3 regions of the Photobacterium sp. 53610 genome follow, and region 2 is predicted to be linked to each of the others. Evidence: predicted binding sites of a transcription regulator. Region 2 holds the regulator's gene; each other region holds the start of a gene.
The links. The regulator PurR, encoded in region 2, represses purine synthesis genes. The targets are predictions, from matches to a motif close to TNANGNAAACGTTTNCNTNA.
Positions count from the first base shown of each region.

Region 1 (5,493 bases), on a different contig from region 2:
CGCGGGCAGTTCATCGGCCACATAGTCATACATCTGATAGTGCTGCTGCCAGGGGGGCTCGGTGGCATTTACATAGAAACCGGCCCCGAGGCCGAGGTCGTATGCCTGTTCAGGATCATCCGGAACTTGCTCGCCTCGCGGACTGGTATCCGGTGCAACAATGGCGATGCCCAGTTCGGAAGCGACCCGATGCGCCCCCGCTTTCTGCATGAAATTTTCATCGGTGCAGGTCAGGCCCGACAGCCAGTAGAGCACGGGCACTTTTTCTCCTATTTCTGTCTGCGGCGGAAGATAAATGGCAAAGCGCATCGTGCACTTCAGATCATCTGACACATGCCGCCATTGCTGGTGCCAGCCGCCAAAGCTTTTGTTGTTGCTGACAAGTTCGTTCTTCATGCCATCCTCACAACTCAGTAGTGAATGACGGAACGGATACTCTTTCCCTGATGCATCAATTCGAATGCCTGGTTGATGTCCTCCAGCGGCATGGTGTGCGTGATGAAATCATGCAGCTGGAATTCATGGTTCAGATATCGCTCGACGATATCGGGTAGTTGTGTCCGGCCTTTCACGCCGCCAAAGGCTGTCCCGCGCCAGACCCGGCCGGTGACTAATTGGAAAGGACGGGTCGAAATTTCCTGTCCGGCTCCGGCGACCCCGATGATCACCGACTCGCCCCAGCCCTTATGGCAGCACTCCAGTGCTGCACGCATGACCTTCACGTTGCCGATGCATTCAAAAGAGAAGTCGACGCCGCCGTCCGTCAGTTCAACGATCACGTCCTGAATGGGCTTGTCGTTTTCGTTGGGGTTGATGCAGTCTGTCGCGCCAAATTTTTTTGCCAGGGCAAATTTATGTTCGTTCACATCAATCCCGATGATGCGCGAAGCGCCGGCCATGGTTGCCCCGAGGATGACCGACAGGCCGATACCGCCCAGGCCGAAGACTGCCACGGTATCGCCCGGATGCACTTTGGCGGTGTTGAGTACGGCGCCCATGCCGGTGGTGACTCCGCAGCCCAGCAGGCAGATCTCTTCCAGTGGCGCCGCCGGATTGACTTTGGCCAGGGAGATTTCGGGCAGCACGGTGTATTCCGAGAAAGTAGAGCATCCCATGTAATGGAATATCGGTTCACCGTTCAGAGAAAAGCGGGTCGTGCCGTCCGGCATCAGGCCTTTGCCCTGGGTGTCGCGTATTTTCTGGCAGAGGTTGGTTTTGCCGGATAAACAGAACTTACATTCGCCGCATTCCGGTGTGTAGAGGGGAATCACATGGTCCCCAACCTGAACCGTGGTGACCCCCGGGCCGACTTTTTCGACAATACCGCCGCCTTCGTGACCGAGGATGGCCGGGAATATTCCTTCCGGATCTTCACCAGACAGCGTAAAGGCATCGGTATGGCAAACTCCGGATGCCACAATACGAACCAGCACTTCCCCGGCTTTGGGAAGCTCAACATCGACTTCTTCGATGGTCAGAGGCTGGTTGGGCCCCCAGGCGACTGCAGCCCGGGATTTGATCGTTTCCATGGCATGCTCACTTTGTCATTGTCATGATTCATATAAAGTAGGTGAGAATTACGCGTTGTGCCTAATGTGGAGCCTGCCGGATTGCTGGACGATGCTGGTGGGCGTGAGGCGCATCGCTTATAATCCGACGCCCCGGAAGTCACAGCAGAGAACCAAAGTGAGCGACACAAGCAGTCAGGACGAATTTTTCATGCAGCGGGCCATTGAGCTGGCGGGCAGGGCAGAAGCCGAAGGTGAAGTGCCGGTCGGGGCTGTGGCTGTCCTCAATGGTGAAGTGATTGGTGAAGGCTGGAACCGCTCGATTGGTCAGCATGATGCCACGGCGCATGCCGAGATCATGGCGTTACGTCAGGCTGGTCAAGTGCTGGCTAACTATCGTCTGCTGGATGTCGTGCTCTATGTTACCCTGGAACCTTGCCCGATGTGTGCAGCGGCCATGGTGCACAGCCGGATTGGCCGGGTGGTATACGGCGCACCGGATCCCAAAACCGGTGCAGCGGGCAGTGTGATGAACATGCTCAGTTATACCGGGGTGAATCATCATGTGGCGTTTCAGGGTGGGATGCTGGAAGATGCATGCCGTCAGCAGCTGCAGGCCTTTTTTAAACGGCGCCGTGCCGAGAAAAAAGCACTGAAACAAGCCAGCCGGCTTGCAGAACCGCAGGACAATCATCAGGAAGATTAAATGCCGGGTGGCCTGGCAGCCCCCCGGTCGGGGTTGATCAGCGACTCACGTTTTTTTGAGGCTGGGTGTTTTCGATCACGGCTTCGATAGCATTGTCTGCCGCCTGCTCAAGCAGGGTCGTCCCGTTGTCATTCGTTTCAACCGGGGCAATGGTCTGCCAGTCGTCAACCAGCCGGATCCCTTCACTGTTCAGGGGCTGGCTGTGTGCCTGTTCATAGCCGATGATGCTCTGATAGTACCGGCGGATATTTTCCACGTAGAGCAGGGCTTCATCACCGCGTGCGTAACCATAGCGGGTCTGGCGGTAGAACTTCCGCTGGCGCAGTAACGGCAGCCGCTGTTTGACATCACTCCAGGCGTCCGGGTTACCCCCTTGCTTCTTGGTCAGACGACGGGCATCCATCATATGGCCATATCCGACATTATATGACGCCAGCGCGAACCAGACTTTTTCATGCGGTTCAATGCTGTCCGGGATTCGGGCGATCATTTTTCTCAGATATTCCGTTCCCCCGCGAATACTTTGTTCCGGATCCAGACGGTTCTGGACACCGACTAATTTCGCGGTTGGCAGTGTCAGCATCATCATGCCGCGGACACCTGTCGGAGAAACGGCCCTCGGGTTCCAGTGCGATTCCTGATAAGAAAGCGCCGCCAGCAGGCGCCAGTCAAACTCGTCGGCGTACTTTTTGAAGATACTTTCCCAGCGCGGCAGTTTACTTTCCAGAGCGCGCAGAAATGCCCGGGTATCGACATAGTCGAACTGATCGACATGGCCGAAATACTTTTCTTCCAGTTTCGCCAGTTCGCCGCTCTGTTTGAGCTCGCCGAAAAATTCAATCAGCAGCGCATACAGGCTGTCGTCATTGCTCGGGTTCAGGAACCAGCCGATCGGCTGATCATCGGTCAGTTCCAGCGCAACGGCGATATCCGGATGAATCCGCTGGCTCAGGGCAACATCCACAGAATCAGCGACGGTATAATCCAGTTCGCCGACAGCGACTTGTCTGAGCAGCTCTTCGCTGTCGACTTCATCAACGGCATGCCAGGTCAGGGCCGGGTGATCTTTTTTGAGCTCCAGCAGGTTCTTTTCATGGCTGGAATCCCGCACGACAACCAGCTGGCCTTTATTCTGGGCCAGATCGTCGACATCACGCGGGCGCCACTCCCCTTTCTTATAGACCAGAATCTGACTGGCATAGTAGTAGGCGGGTGCCGCACGAAAAGACCGGACCCGTTCCGGTGTCATGGTCAGCCCGGCGGCGAGCAGATCGACATCGCCGCGGGTCAGGGCCGGGAACAGACCTGAGAGAGAGAAGACCGGCTGCATTTCCAGTTTGACGCCTAACTTGTCGGCGAAACGCTGGGCAAGGTCATAGTCCAGTCCGGTCGGGCCGTCCGGACCAATGTAGTAGGAAATCTGATTGTTGAGTGTCCCGACGCGGAGGACGCCACTGTCGCGGATCCGTTCCAACTCTGTGCGGGTGTCATTTTCCCACTGACATCCCGATAATATCAAGCTTGTCAATAAGATAGCGACCAGGTTCCGCAGTCTGGCGGAAAAAGCTAACCGTCTCAATAATTCATGCTCATCTGTCTATTTAGTGGTCCTTTATACCAAAGGTCGCATTCCGGGCAAAGCTGAGCCCCATTTGATCTTATCCGGCGACCGGATAATAGGTGAAAATTTGCGCATTTTTGGGCAGGTGGTCAAAGATCGCTGTCGATCGGCGACGGATTGAAAAAAAAATCGCGCAAACGGTTGCGTCAGGTGTTACGTCACACCCGCTTTTCCCGTATACTACCGCCGTTCCTCTGAACCGAAGGGGGAAATCAGCGCTGAACAAGGTGGCATTGACGTGGCTCCCGGGGTGGGGATCAGGCCAATATCACCTTCATTCAATTGCTAATCGAGAGTCGTACGCACATGGAAATTTTGCGTGGTTCACCCGCACTGTCTGAGTTTCGTGTCAATAAACTGCTGGCGCGTTGCCAAGCCTCGGGTCTGCCTGTCACAGGTATTTATGCCGAGTACATGCACTTTGCTGAGCTGGCTGCGCCGCTCGACAGCCAGGCACTGGAAACCCTGACCAGCCTGCTCACCTATGGCCCTACGATTGCCGAGCATGAACCAAGCGGCACGCTGCTGCTGGTTACCCCACGTCCAGGCACCATTTCTCCATGGTCTTCCAAAGCAACGGATATTGCCCGTAACTGTGGTCTGCAACAAATCAAACGTCTTGAGCGCGGTACGGCTTATTATGTCGCGACCTCCTCTGCGCTGAGCGAGGCCCAGCAAACAACGCTGCAAGGTCTGCTGCATGACCGCATGATGGAAGTCGTGTTTGATGATTTCAGTCAGGCAGAAGCCCTGTTCCGACACGCTGAACCTGCGCCGATGCAGAGTGTGGATATTCTGTCCGGTGGCCGTCAGGCGCTGGAAGAAGCGAACCTGTCTCTCGGGCTGGCACTGGCTGAAGACGAGATTGATTATCTGGTTGAAAACTTCACCAGACTGGGCCGGAATCCGAACGACATCGAACTGATGATGTTCGCACAGGCGAACTCCGAGCACTGCCGCCATAAGATCTTCAATGCAGACTGGACGATTGACGGTGTCGATCAGGAAAAGTCGCTGTTCAAGATGATCAAAAATACCTACGAGCAACACAGCGATTACGTTCTGTCAGCATACAAAGATAATGCTGCAGTCATGGTGGGCTCTGAAGTGGGTCGTTTCTTCCCGGATGCGGAAAACCGTCAGTATAACTACCATCAGGAAGCGGCTCATATCCTGATGAAAGTGGAAACCCACAACCACCCGACAGCCATTTCCCCATGGCCGGGCGCTTCGACCGGTTCCGGTGGTGAAATCCGTGACGAAGGCGCAACCGGGATCGGCGGTAAGCCGAAAGCTGGTCTGGTTGGCTTTACCGTGTCAAACCTGCGCGTTCCGGGTTTTGAGCAGCCTTGGGAAACCGACTTTGGCAAGCCGGGCCGAATTGTGACGGCGCTGGATATCATGCTGGAAGGCCCGCTGGGCGGCGCGGCGTTCAACAACGAGTTTGGACGTCCGAACCTGCTGGGTTATTTCCGGACCTATGAAGAAATGGTTTCTTCTCATAACGGCGAAGAAATCCGGGGTTACCACAAGCCAATCATGATTGCCGGTGGTATGGGGAATATTCGTGATGAGCACGTTCAGAAGAAAGAAATTCCAGTCGGTGCCAAGCTGATCGTATTGGGCGGCCCGGCGATGAATATCGGTCTGGGCGGCGG
Region 1 is NZ_JAXOFS010000003.1:464,722-470,214, forward strand. Features, by position in the region: gene fghA (S-formylglutathione hydrolase) at 1-396, opposite strand, end outside; gene SPK40_RS11925 (S-(hydroxymethyl)glutathione dehydrogenase/class III alcohol dehydrogenase) at 411-1,529, opposite strand; gene tadA (tRNA adenosine(34) deaminase TadA) at 1,687-2,214, shown strand; gene mltF (membrane-bound lytic murein transglycosylase MltF) at 2,252-3,742, opposite strand; gene purL (phosphoribosylformylglycinamidine synthase) at 4,142-5,493, shown strand, end outside.
Region 1: the regulator PurR is predicted to act here: its motif matches at 3,965-3,984, upstream of purL (phosphoribosylformylglycinamidine synthase).

Region 2 (5,493 bases):
ATAGATAAAAGGGACCATCTTTTTCGACACCCCGGTTCACAGCAGACAGGCGTCGTCCAAACTTGTGTTGTACCCAGTCATGCAGCAGGAAGCGGCTCGCCAGAAATGCCAGTGTCGCACCCAGCGAGCTGGCAAATGAAACGACCAGCAAACTCCACCAGAAACCAAACAGCGCCGCACCCAGTAAAGTCATGACCGCAGCGCCCGGGAAGGAAAGGGCAGCCAGTACAACATAAACTGCGAAAAATAGCGTACTCGACAATAAGGGGTGCTCAATAATGCTGGCCTGCAGGGAATGCTGGTAGGCTTTTGCTTGTTCAAGCGTGAAATAGTTGCCCAGATCGAAAGCGAACCAGGCGATAAAGGCGGCGGCAATGAAAGCCAGTAACAAAGGTTTTTTGAATCGGTTCATCGGTGCTTATCTGCTTGGTGAGTGAGCTGATCGCGTTTGGTATCGTTTTGTTTCGGTGCCGGTTGCTGATTCAGAGGAATCGAGCAGAATGCCTGCGAAGGGACATCCAAAGCGGTATTAAACTTTGCAGACAGGTTTTGGAAACTGACTAACGCTGTCAGCTCGACCAGAGCATCTTCGTCATACCATTGTTTCAGATTATCAACCATCTGCTGAGTTACACGATTACCGGTGACTGTCATTGCTTCGGTATAGGCCAGTACTGCTTTTTCCTGAGTATCAAACAGCGGACTTTCCTGCCATTGAGTCAGGGCTTGTATTTTTTCGACTGATTGGCAGCGTTGCGCCAGTCTCATGCCATTGGCATCGACACAAAACGCGCAGTCGTTGAGCTGAGAAACACGGACGCAGACAAGGGATCGCATCACATCAGACAACGGTGATCGTTTTCTGTCTAAGTAACCAAAGAAACTGGCCACGAGGTAAAACAAGACGGGTCGGCGTCCCCAAAGTAAAGCCGGATTCAGCGGCTGTCCGAAATGGCGTTTTTGCAGCCAGAGCAGGGGACGGATTAAAATGGAGTAGCGTTTTTTTGCCGGTACACGCACTGGAAGTTCTCCGGAGAAAGCGGTTTATCATACCGACCGTTCAGATCCGGACAAATTTCAGAAATGGGGGTATTGATTTAGCTTTTGTGATCAGTTGATTGAAAGTTGTACAGTACGCGCAACAGGCTGATTGGTGAGTGAGCTGCGAGTATTGGTATCCAGCACCAGATATGTACTGGCGATGAGCGGCAACAGGGCAAGCAGGATGGTTTTGCCAATGTGATAGTTTCGATACCAGTATTTACGGGCTTTGATTTTCAGGATCAGGCCCCAGCTAATCAGCAGAATGTTGATTACAGAGGCAACCAGGCAAGAGGGAAGCAGGTTACTTTCCGTGCCGGTTGGTGTGTGCGCAAAGATGAGCAGAACGGCAGAAGGAAGCAAACTGATAAAGACCAGGTAGCGCATCAGTTTTGGCCATTTGTGGAATTTATCTTTGAAAATTGTGTCAGTCTGGCCCGGAAACGGCGTAGATGAGCGCATATGACCTCCTTTCTGATGCAAAACATACATTCTAAAGGCGGCGAAGCTGAAGAAAAGTTAACTGATGGAATTGTTATTAATGTTTGTGAGGTTTGTCTGTTTTTTACACAGCCCTGACAGGGTGCCAGGGCTAAAGCAGATTATTTAAAGCCAGTGCAAATCGCTGCACTGGCAAAATAATCTGAATACTTAGTGATGAGCGCCAGAATTGACTTCTAGTTTGGACAGGAGCTCATTTCGACGTTGTGGGGTAATCACAGACCAGTGTTTTCCACTGACTGCGCCTTCTAACGCCCAAAGCAAATCCAGACTCAATGACTCGTGATGAGATTCCTGCAGCGCCTGAAAAGCACCGATAGCACCAACTTCAAACAGCTGATCTACAGAGTTGATGCCTGCTTTCTTGAGCATACGCTCATTGGCAAGGCGAAGATTTGGCAGATCTTTAATGCGGTTAGGGCTAGCCTGCATTTTTTTCTCTTTGTCAGCCTGAGCTGCATTGAGAGAAACTTCAGCGTGCTCCAGAATGACTTCTGGGGTTTCCCACCAGTTTTCCGGAATGGCATAGTGTTTTGTGACGACAGGAAAACCGCGTTTTTGATAAACGTACGGTTTGAGGCCAGCTTGTTTAAAGGTTTCTTCATTTTTCGCGTTAGCGCGCAGATGCAGCTTGTCGCTAACAACCAGAGCAAACATCGTTTCACCTGCGAAAATGCCAAAACCGCCAAACATTGAGCGAGATTTAATCTGGCCAAATTTCTCAAATAAACGAATTGAATCTTTCAGTAGTGGTTTGTCCATGCTTCTTTTCTCGGTTAGGAATTTCAACAAAAGAAGTCACCAAACAACGGAGCGAGGATTCAATTGTGCATAAGATTATGAGTCTTTTGTCATAAGAATGACAAAAGTGTCCCATAAACTTCACTTCATCCATCGGCAACCCCGCTACCATGAGTAATAACTTTATCACTAAGTCATTGCTTTTAGGCCGGAAGCTTTGCGTCCCATCCTTTCAGATGGTTTGCCTTGTTCGTGACTGTTTAATCATATATCAATAAGACAAATTTGATATCGATCGCACAAAAAATTGTGATACTCTTCGCAATAAAAATCGTATAAATTTTACAGAAACTAACTGATTATCCCATCAATTCCTCTGTAGCGTAGTAATATTCCATATAAACATAGCCGATATGGGTGTTTATATCGGCTGTTTATCAATATATGTAGGTTAATATCGTTTTTTATGGATGTGTTATTTTTTTGACGGAACGGCGAACCACGAGCTCAGGATTGATCTCAAAAGTCTGAAATTCATGGTTTTTATCTTTCACACGTTCCATCAGGATTTCCACAGCAGTCTTGCCTAAACGGCGTTTTGGCTGGTGGATTGTTGTCAGAGGTGGTGAAAAGTACGGGGCCAGATCAATATTGTCATAACCAATAATTGAAATATCATTTGGTACATTGATCCCTGCTTGTTCAAATGTACTGATTAAGGCCATTGCCATAATGTCATTGAAGCAGAAAATAGCAGTTGGACGCTCTTTCATGGCAATAAAAGCATTGGCTGCATCTACGGCAGATTCACATTCGAAATCACCTTCAATGATCCAGTTTTCATTGACCGTCAGACCAGCTTCGCTCATGGCTTTATGGAAACCTTTCAGCCGCTCACGACAGGTAGATTTATCTTTCTGGCCGGAAAGACAACCAATTTTACTGTGTCCATTGTCAATAAAATGACGAGTGGCAAGATAACCGCCAAGTTCTGCATTATCCTGAATATTATCTGTTTTTGGGCGTGCAGGACCCCAGTCCATGATAACCATGGGCAGATCAGGCTGCCGCTCTAACTGTTCCAGCAGTTGATCATCCAGATCAGAACACATCACCAGCAGACCATCCACACGCTTTTCAGAAAGCATGCGCAGGTAATCCTTCTGTTTGGCCAGATTACCTTCGGTGTTGCATAAAATCAGCGTATAACCGGATTTATAGCAGTACTCTTCAACGCCATGCACCAACTCGGCAAAGAATGGGTTGGTCGATTTTGTCACCAGCATGCCGATGGTGCTGGTTGTATTACATTTCAGGCTGCGCGCGACGGCGCTTGGCGCGTAGTTCAATTCTTCAACTGCCGCCAACACTTTTTTCTGTGTTGCTTCCGCTACGAAGCGGGTTTTGTTGATCACGTGTGAGACTGTGGTAGTAGATACACCTGCCATACGTGCAACATCTTTAATGGTTGCCATAATTGTTCTTCTAGTCTTCAGGCCCTGATCAGGGTCTTTTCATATTTGCCAGACGCTAAAACGCCGCTTCTCTGCGAGGATAGCGGCGGGAAATGAGTGGCTCAGGCCGAGTGGTAACAATACCTTACACCGATATGAAGTCTGACTTTCTATTGCTATTTATTTCATCGGTTAATCGCTTGCGCTCACATTCTACAAGGACTCACGCACAGTGCAACGTTTCTCTTGAAATGTGGGGGGAATCTTGATGCAGCTCAAGAATACTGGCAACTTGAAAGTTGTTTCAGTCTTTACATTGTAAGTACTGTGCAAGGGCAACGGCTCAGCGATGCCCTTGCAGGAGGTTCAGGCTGAAAGGACGATCGGAAAGTGCCCGCGGGGGTGAGATTCGATGATCACCGGGGAACCATAAACGGAACTGATATTCTCAGTGGTCAGGGTATGCCAGGCATCACCGTCTGCTTGTATCTTCCCCTTATTCAGCAATACCAGTCTGTCTGCGTATTCAGCTGCAAGATTGAGGTCATGAATGACCAGGATGACGGCGGCTCCTTTACGGGCCATATCTTTTGCCAGTTTCAGGCAACTGTGCTGATGGGCAAGGTCTAAAGCTGAGGTCGGTTCATCCAGCATTAAAATGCACTGGTCTTCCGCATTGCTGAGCTGAGCCAGTACACGGGCAAAATGAACACGTTGTTTCTCGCCGCCGGAAAGAGTGGGGTACTGACGCTGGCTCAGGTGACTGATCCCAACAGCCGTCATGCATTCCCGGGTAATTCGGAGACAATCTGTGCGCTTCAGGCCAAGTGGCATACAGCCAAGTTCAACGACCTCCTGCGCAGTAAAACCAAAAGACAGGCTGCTGTGCTGAGGAAGTACACCCAAGTGTTTGGCCAGCAGGGATGGCTGCCAGTCGCTGTGCTTTTGACCAAAATAGTACACATCACCTTTGGCACCAATTTCACCGCAAAGCACTTTGAGTAAAGTACTTTTACCGGCACCATTCGGGCCGAGTAAAGCTGTTAACTCTCCGCTGCGGAAACTGATGTTCAGCTGATCCAGTAACGTTTTACCGCCAAGTTGCAGTGATAAACCCTCGGCTGAAAGCACCGGTGATTGCTGTTTTTCGTGCCGGGGGCGAAGGGGGCGAACGATATGATGAATCATTGTAAACGGCCTTTTTGTTTCAGTAGCAGAGCTATAAAGAACGGTGCTCCCAGTAAAGCGGTGATGATACCGACCGGCAGTTCGGCTGGTGCGGCAATAACACGGGCCAGCATGTCGGCAACCAGCAAGATAAGTGCCCCCAGTAAAGCCGAGAGTGGCAATAATGTTTTGTGATTCGGGCCAGCCAGCATACGGCCGAGATGCGGCACAATCAGACCGACGAAGCCAATCACGCCGGATAAGGATACAGCGACACCCACACCAGCCGCGCAAAATAAAATCAGCAATCGTTTTAAAGACTGGACCTGAATGCCGAGATGTTTTGCTTCTGCTTCGCCCAGTAATAAAGCGTTGAGTGCATTGGATCTGCGATCAAATTGCCAGAACAGGAACGCCAGGGCAGAAAATGCCAGCGTGATGCCCGGCCAGGTAGCTCCCGCCAGAGAACCCATGGACCAGAGTGACAGGTCGCGCAGCGCCTGATCGTCCGCAAAGAAATTCAGCAGTCCCAGTGCCGCACCTGAGAGTGCACTGATTGCAACACCTGCCAGCAGCATCACCGTCACGG
Region 2 is NZ_JAXOFS010000001.1:1,040,821-1,046,313, reverse strand. Features, by position in the region: gene SPK40_RS04730 (FAD-dependent oxidoreductase) at 1-412, opposite strand, end outside; gene SPK40_RS04725 (carboxymuconolactone decarboxylase family protein) at 409-1,020, opposite strand; gene SPK40_RS04720 (hypothetical protein) at 1,111-1,503, opposite strand; gene SPK40_RS04715 (TfoX/Sxy family DNA transformation protein) at 1,693-2,304, opposite strand; cyclic di-GMP riboswitch class I at 2,436-2,539, opposite strand; gene purR (HTH-type transcriptional repressor PurR) at 2,748-3,758, opposite strand; gene SPK40_RS04705 (heme ABC transporter ATP-binding protein) at 4,104-4,925, opposite strand; gene SPK40_RS04700 (FecCD family ABC transporter permease) at 4,922-5,493, opposite strand, start outside.

Region 3 (5,493 bases), on a different contig from region 2:
TTATTTTTGCCCGGAATCTGGCAGGGAAAAAGAAAACGGCACTGATGGTTACGCCTGAAGCGTTGTTTATCACCCCCAATCCCTGGCTTGGTTGCTATCGCATTCCTTTTTCTCAGATTTCTGCGGTATCCATGGTGAAAAATCAGCTGAAACTGCAGGTTGAGTGTGCGGAAGGGAAGCCTTTGCAGCTCGCGGTAAATATCAATGCGCTGGATCGCGACTTACGCCGTCAGGCAAAAGATGTCTTGCTGGACAAGCTGGCTCATGCCGGTTTGCTGCATGAGCCAGTCGTTGTGTAATCAGTCGTTCGTCACGGCCGCGGTGGCTTTGCCATCGTGATACCGGCCTGGTTTGTGGTTCATGGCCAGAACCAGGTTCAGCATCACAGCGCCCAGCAGTGACAACAGCAGAATAGTCGGTGTCATCAGGAAATAAGAGCAAATCAGAATGCAGATATCGATGCCCATCTGAAGCTTGCCTGCTGAAATGCCGAATTTTTCCTGCAGATAAAGCACCAATACGTTAAACCCGCCCAGGCTGGTGTTATGCCTGAACAGAATCAACATTCCCAATCCCATCAGCAAGCCGCCAATCACGGCACAGTAAACCGGATCAAACTGGCTGATAGCCACCACATGGTGCAGGTTGTCTGTAATGACTGAAACCAGCGCTCCACAGCACACACTGGTCAGTGCAAAGCTGCGGTTCATGCGGAACCAGGCCATGATGTAAAACGGAATATTCGCGACAAAGTACAGCTGACCGAAACTGAAATCTGTAAAGTGGGTCATCAGCAGCGCTAAGCCGGTTGTTCCGCCTGTCAGTAAGTTTGCCTGTTGTAAGAAAAAAACGCCTTGCGCGACAATGAATGTGCCAGTCAGAATGGCAATCAGGTTTTCTTTGCGAGAGTGGCCGCGGTGTTTCAATCGATACCTCCAAAAATACCCCTCTGATACTGCGTGACGTCAGTGCGACGGCACTGGAGGGGAAATGCGCGCGATATGTTATAGCGTGGCTGGAAAAAATGAATCCCGGAGCTGAAGGTAAAGAAATACAGTTTGTAATTTAAAATTTACGGTTTTGTAAATCATTATTTTCGCATTATGGTTGCGTTCACATTTTACGATGTAATTTTTTTGATGGATGTTTGTGCAAACTTGAAAGAAATTCATCTTCCAGATGAGAAAAACGAACAAAAAAGGGGATAAAAAAACGATTTCGGGGCTATCTGAAAAGGAGTATTTTCGCTAAAATGCCGACTTATCTGCTGGCGTGACGAAAACGTTTGCGTTGCCGTGGTGTCTGGGGTTGTGTTTTCAGCACTAATCGGGAAAAATGCAGATTATTTCCCGTTGACCTAAGAGTCTGACTTTGTCAGATACTTAGGTGAGCGAATTTGAGAACTATCTGAGTCAGGAGAGACTGATGCTAAAGCGTGACATGAATATTGCTGATTATGACGCGGAACTGTTTGCGGCCATTCAGGAAGAAACAGCCCGTCAGGAAGAGCACATTGAGCTGATTGCTTCTGAGAACTACACCAGCCCGCGTGTAATGGAAGCCCAGGGTTCACAACTGACCAACAAATACGCAGAAGGTTACCCGGGTAAGCGTTACTACGGCGGTTGTGAGTATGTAGATAAAGCTGAGCAACTGGCAATTGATCGTGCATGCCAGCTGTTTGGTGCTGAATACGCGAATGTTCAGCCACACTCAGGTTCTCAGGCAAACAGTGCGGTTTACATGGCCCTGCTGAATGCCGGCGATACCGTTCTGGGCATGAGCCTGGCACACGGTGGTCACCTGACTCACGGTTCTCCTGTGAACTTCTCCGGTAAGCTGTATAACATCATTCCTTATGGTATCGATGAGCAAGGTCAGATTGACTACGCAGAAGTGGAAGCGCTGGCGCTGGAACACAAGCCGAAAATGATCATCGGTGGTTTCTCTGCTTACTCTCAGATTGTTGACTGGAAGCGCATGCGTGAAATCGCAGACAAAGTTGGTGCTTACTTCTTTGTTGATATGGCGCACGTTGCAGGTCTGGTTGCTGCGGGTGTTTACCCGAACCCTGTACCGCACGCACATGTAGTGACCACAACAACGCACAAAACACTGGCTGGTCCTCGCGGCGGTCTGATCCTGTCAAATGCAGGTGAAGAGCTGTACAAGAAACTGAACTCAGCCGTTTTCCCTGGCGGTCAGGGCGGCCCGCTGATGCATGTCATCGCAGCCAAAGCCGTTGCGTTCAAAGAAGCAATGGAGCCTGAGTTTCAAGCTTACCAGCAGCGTGTTGTTGATAACGCCAAAGCCATGGTGGGTCAGTTCCTGGAGCGTGGCTACAAGATCGTTTCCGGCGGTACCGAGAACCATCTGTTCCTGGTTGACCTGATTGATAAGAACATTACAGGTAAAGAAGCTGATGCCGCGCTGGGTGCAGCGAACATCACTGTGAACAAGAACAGTGTACCTAACGATCCTCGCAGTCCTTTCGTGACTTCAGGTATCCGCATCGGTACACCAGCGATCACCCGTCGCGGTTTCACGACGGAAGACGCGAAAGCACTGGCGAACTGGATCTGTGACGTGCTGGACAACATCGAGAGCCAGGACGTGATCGATGCAACTAAAGCGAAAGTGCTGGATATCTGTAAGCGTCTGCCAGTTTACGCGTAAGTAGGTCAGGCTGAATACAGACCAACATTTAGGTCAGAATAGTGAAACGGCATCCATCGGATGCCGTTTTTGTTGATAAAAAATTTAGCTTTGCGCCTCTCAAGACAGTTGATTTGGGTTACACTGAGTCGACGAAATTGAGGAGGCAAGATGCATTGTCCGTTTTGTGGTGCCAATGACACCAAAGTAATCGATTCCCGTCTGGTCGCTGACGGTCATCAGGTCCGGCGCCGTCGTCAGTGCCTGGCGTGCAGCGAGCGTTATACAACTTTTGAAACCGCTGAACTGGTGATGCCGCATGTCATTAAAACCAATGGCAGCCGGGAGCCGTTTAACGAAGAAAAGCTGCGTGGTGGCATTGAACGTGCACTGGAAAAACGTCCGGTCAGTGCAGATGACATTGAACGAGCGATCAATACGATCAAATCCCGCTTGCGTGCGACCGGAGAGCGCGAAGTGAAATCCGATATGATCGGCAACCTGGTGATGGATGCGCTGATCGAACTGGATAAAGTCGCCTATATTCGTTTTGCCTCTGTGTACCGTTCGTTCGAAGACATCCGGGAATTTGGTGAAGCGATCGCCAAACTGGAAAAATAATTCAAGATGTTTACACCGACCGATCACGCCATGATGCGTCGCGCCATCAGTCTGGCCCGGCGTGGCCGTTTCACCACTGCCCCTAATCCGAATGTCGGCTGCGTCATCGTGAAAGATGACACTGTGATTGGTGAAGGCTTTCACTATCGTGCCGGGGAACCGCATGCGGAAGTCTTTGCACTGCGTGCTGCCGGGGAAAACGCCCGGGGCGCAACGGCATATGTCACGCTGGAGCCTTGCTCCCACTACGGTAGAACCCCCCCCTGTGCAGAAGCGCTGATTGCGGCTGGGGTTTCCCGGGTGATCTGCGCTATGGTTGATCCGAATCCGCAGGTTGCAGGCCGGGGTGTCACCATGCTCAGAGACGCTGGAATTGAAGTCGAAACAGGATTGCTGGAAGCTGATGCACTGGCACTCAATCCGGGCTTTATCAAACGCATGAAAACGGGGTTGCCCTATGTTCAGCTCAAGCTGGCAGCCAGTCTTGACGGCAGAACAGCATTGGCCAATGGTGACAGCCAGTGGATCACTGGTCCTGAAGCCAGAGCGGATGTTCAGCGATTTCGTGCGCAGTCAGGTGCGATCTTGTCGACCAGCGCCACAGTTCTGGCGGATGACCCGTCTTTGAATGTTCGCTGGCAGGAGCTGGGGGAACGGACGCAATCCGAGTATCCTCAGCCTGAATTGCGACAGCCGGTTCGGGTGATTATCGACAGTCATAATCGTCTTCAGTCCACACAACGTTTGTTTTCTCTGCCGGGGAAAGTGCTGCTGGCCCGCGGGCAGGCAGATACGCTTTCATGGCCGGAAAATGTCTCACAGCTGGTTGTCCCGGTGCAGGAGAATGGTCAGCTGGATCTGACGGCGCTGATGCAGGCATTGGCCCGTCAGGATATCAATCATCTCTGGGTAGAAGCAGGCGCCGGTCTGGCCGGTGCTTTAGTTCGTGCCGGGCTGGTGGATGAGTTGATCCTGTATCAGGCCCCGAAACTGATGGGCAGCGACAGCCGCGGCCTGATGGATTTGCACGGCCTGTCTGCGATGTCAGAAGTGCCGTCACTGGTTCTGAAGGACGTTCGGATGGTCGGGCAGGATATTCGCATTCGCGGCAGTATCAAAACACCTGCGCCGTAGAGTAAGGAAGTATTAGGATGTTTACAGGTATTATTGAAGCTGTTGGCACGATTCAGGCGCTGACAGTGAAAGGGCAGGATATTTCCGTCACGGTGAACAGTGGCCGGCTGGATCTGTCTGATGTCAAGCTGGGTGACAGTATTGCCACCAACGGCGTCTGTCTGACCGTGGTGGCCCTCACCGGTCAAGGGTATGTTGCAGATGTCTCACTGGAGACACTGAACCGGACTGCTTTTAAAGATTACAAACCGGGACAGGCGGTGAATCTGGAAAAGGCAATGTTGCCGACGACCCGATTTGGCGGCCATATGGTGTCGGGCCATGTAGATGATGTGGGGGAAATTATTTCCCGCACGCAAACCGGCCGGGCCATTGAATTCTGGGTGAAAGCGCCGGATCATCTGGCAAAATACATTGCTGAGAAGGGCTCTGTCAGCATTGATGGGATCAGCCTGACCGTAAACGCAGTGCGGGGTGCGGAATTCAAGCTGACGATCGTGCCGCATACAGCTGGCGAAACCACGATGGACGGGTTTAAACCCGGCCGCCGGGTGAATCTGGAGGTGGATGTCATTTCACGTTATCTGGAGCGTCTGATGCTGGGAGAGAAAGCAGCACAGGCTGGCGGTTCGTCAGAGCTCAGCATGGAACTTCTGGCCCGGAGCGGCTTTCTCGGCTAAACCGCTATCATAAAGAATAACTAAGGTGAGGGATTGCAACATGGCGTTAAGCAGCGCACAGGAAATTATCGAAGATATCCGTCAGGGCAAAATGGTCATTCTGATGGATGACGAAGACCGTGAAAATGAGGGTGATCTGATTATCGCATCAGAAAAAATCACACCTGATGCGATTAACTTTATGGCGACCCATGGCCGGGGTTTGATCTGTCTGACGCTGACCCAGGCGCGCTGCCAGCAGCTGAAACTGCCGCTGATGGTGCAGGACAACACCGAGCAATTCAGTACCAATTTCACGATTTCCATTGAAGCTGCCCGTGGGGTGACAACCGGTATTTCTGCCGCTGATCGTGCCCGGACCGTACAGGCAGCGGTTGCCAAAGATGCCTCACCGGCAGACATT
Region 3 is NZ_JAXOFS010000003.1:474,082-479,574, forward strand. Features, by position in the region: gene SPK40_RS11950 (hypothetical protein) at 1-299, shown strand, start outside; gene SPK40_RS11955 (YitT family protein) at 300-926, opposite strand; gene glyA (serine hydroxymethyltransferase) at 1,426-2,676, shown strand; gene nrdR (transcriptional regulator NrdR) at 2,827-3,276, shown strand; gene ribD (bifunctional diaminohydroxyphosphoribosylaminopyrimidine deaminase/5-amino-6-(5-phosphoribosylamino)uracil reductase RibD) at 3,283-4,410, shown strand; gene SPK40_RS11975 (riboflavin synthase) at 4,428-5,090, shown strand; gene ribBA (bifunctional 3,4-dihydroxy-2-butanone-4-phosphate synthase/GTP cyclohydrolase II) at 5,131-5,493, shown strand, end outside.
Region 3: the regulator PurR is predicted to act here: its motif matches at 1,274-1,293, upstream of glyA (serine hydroxymethyltransferase).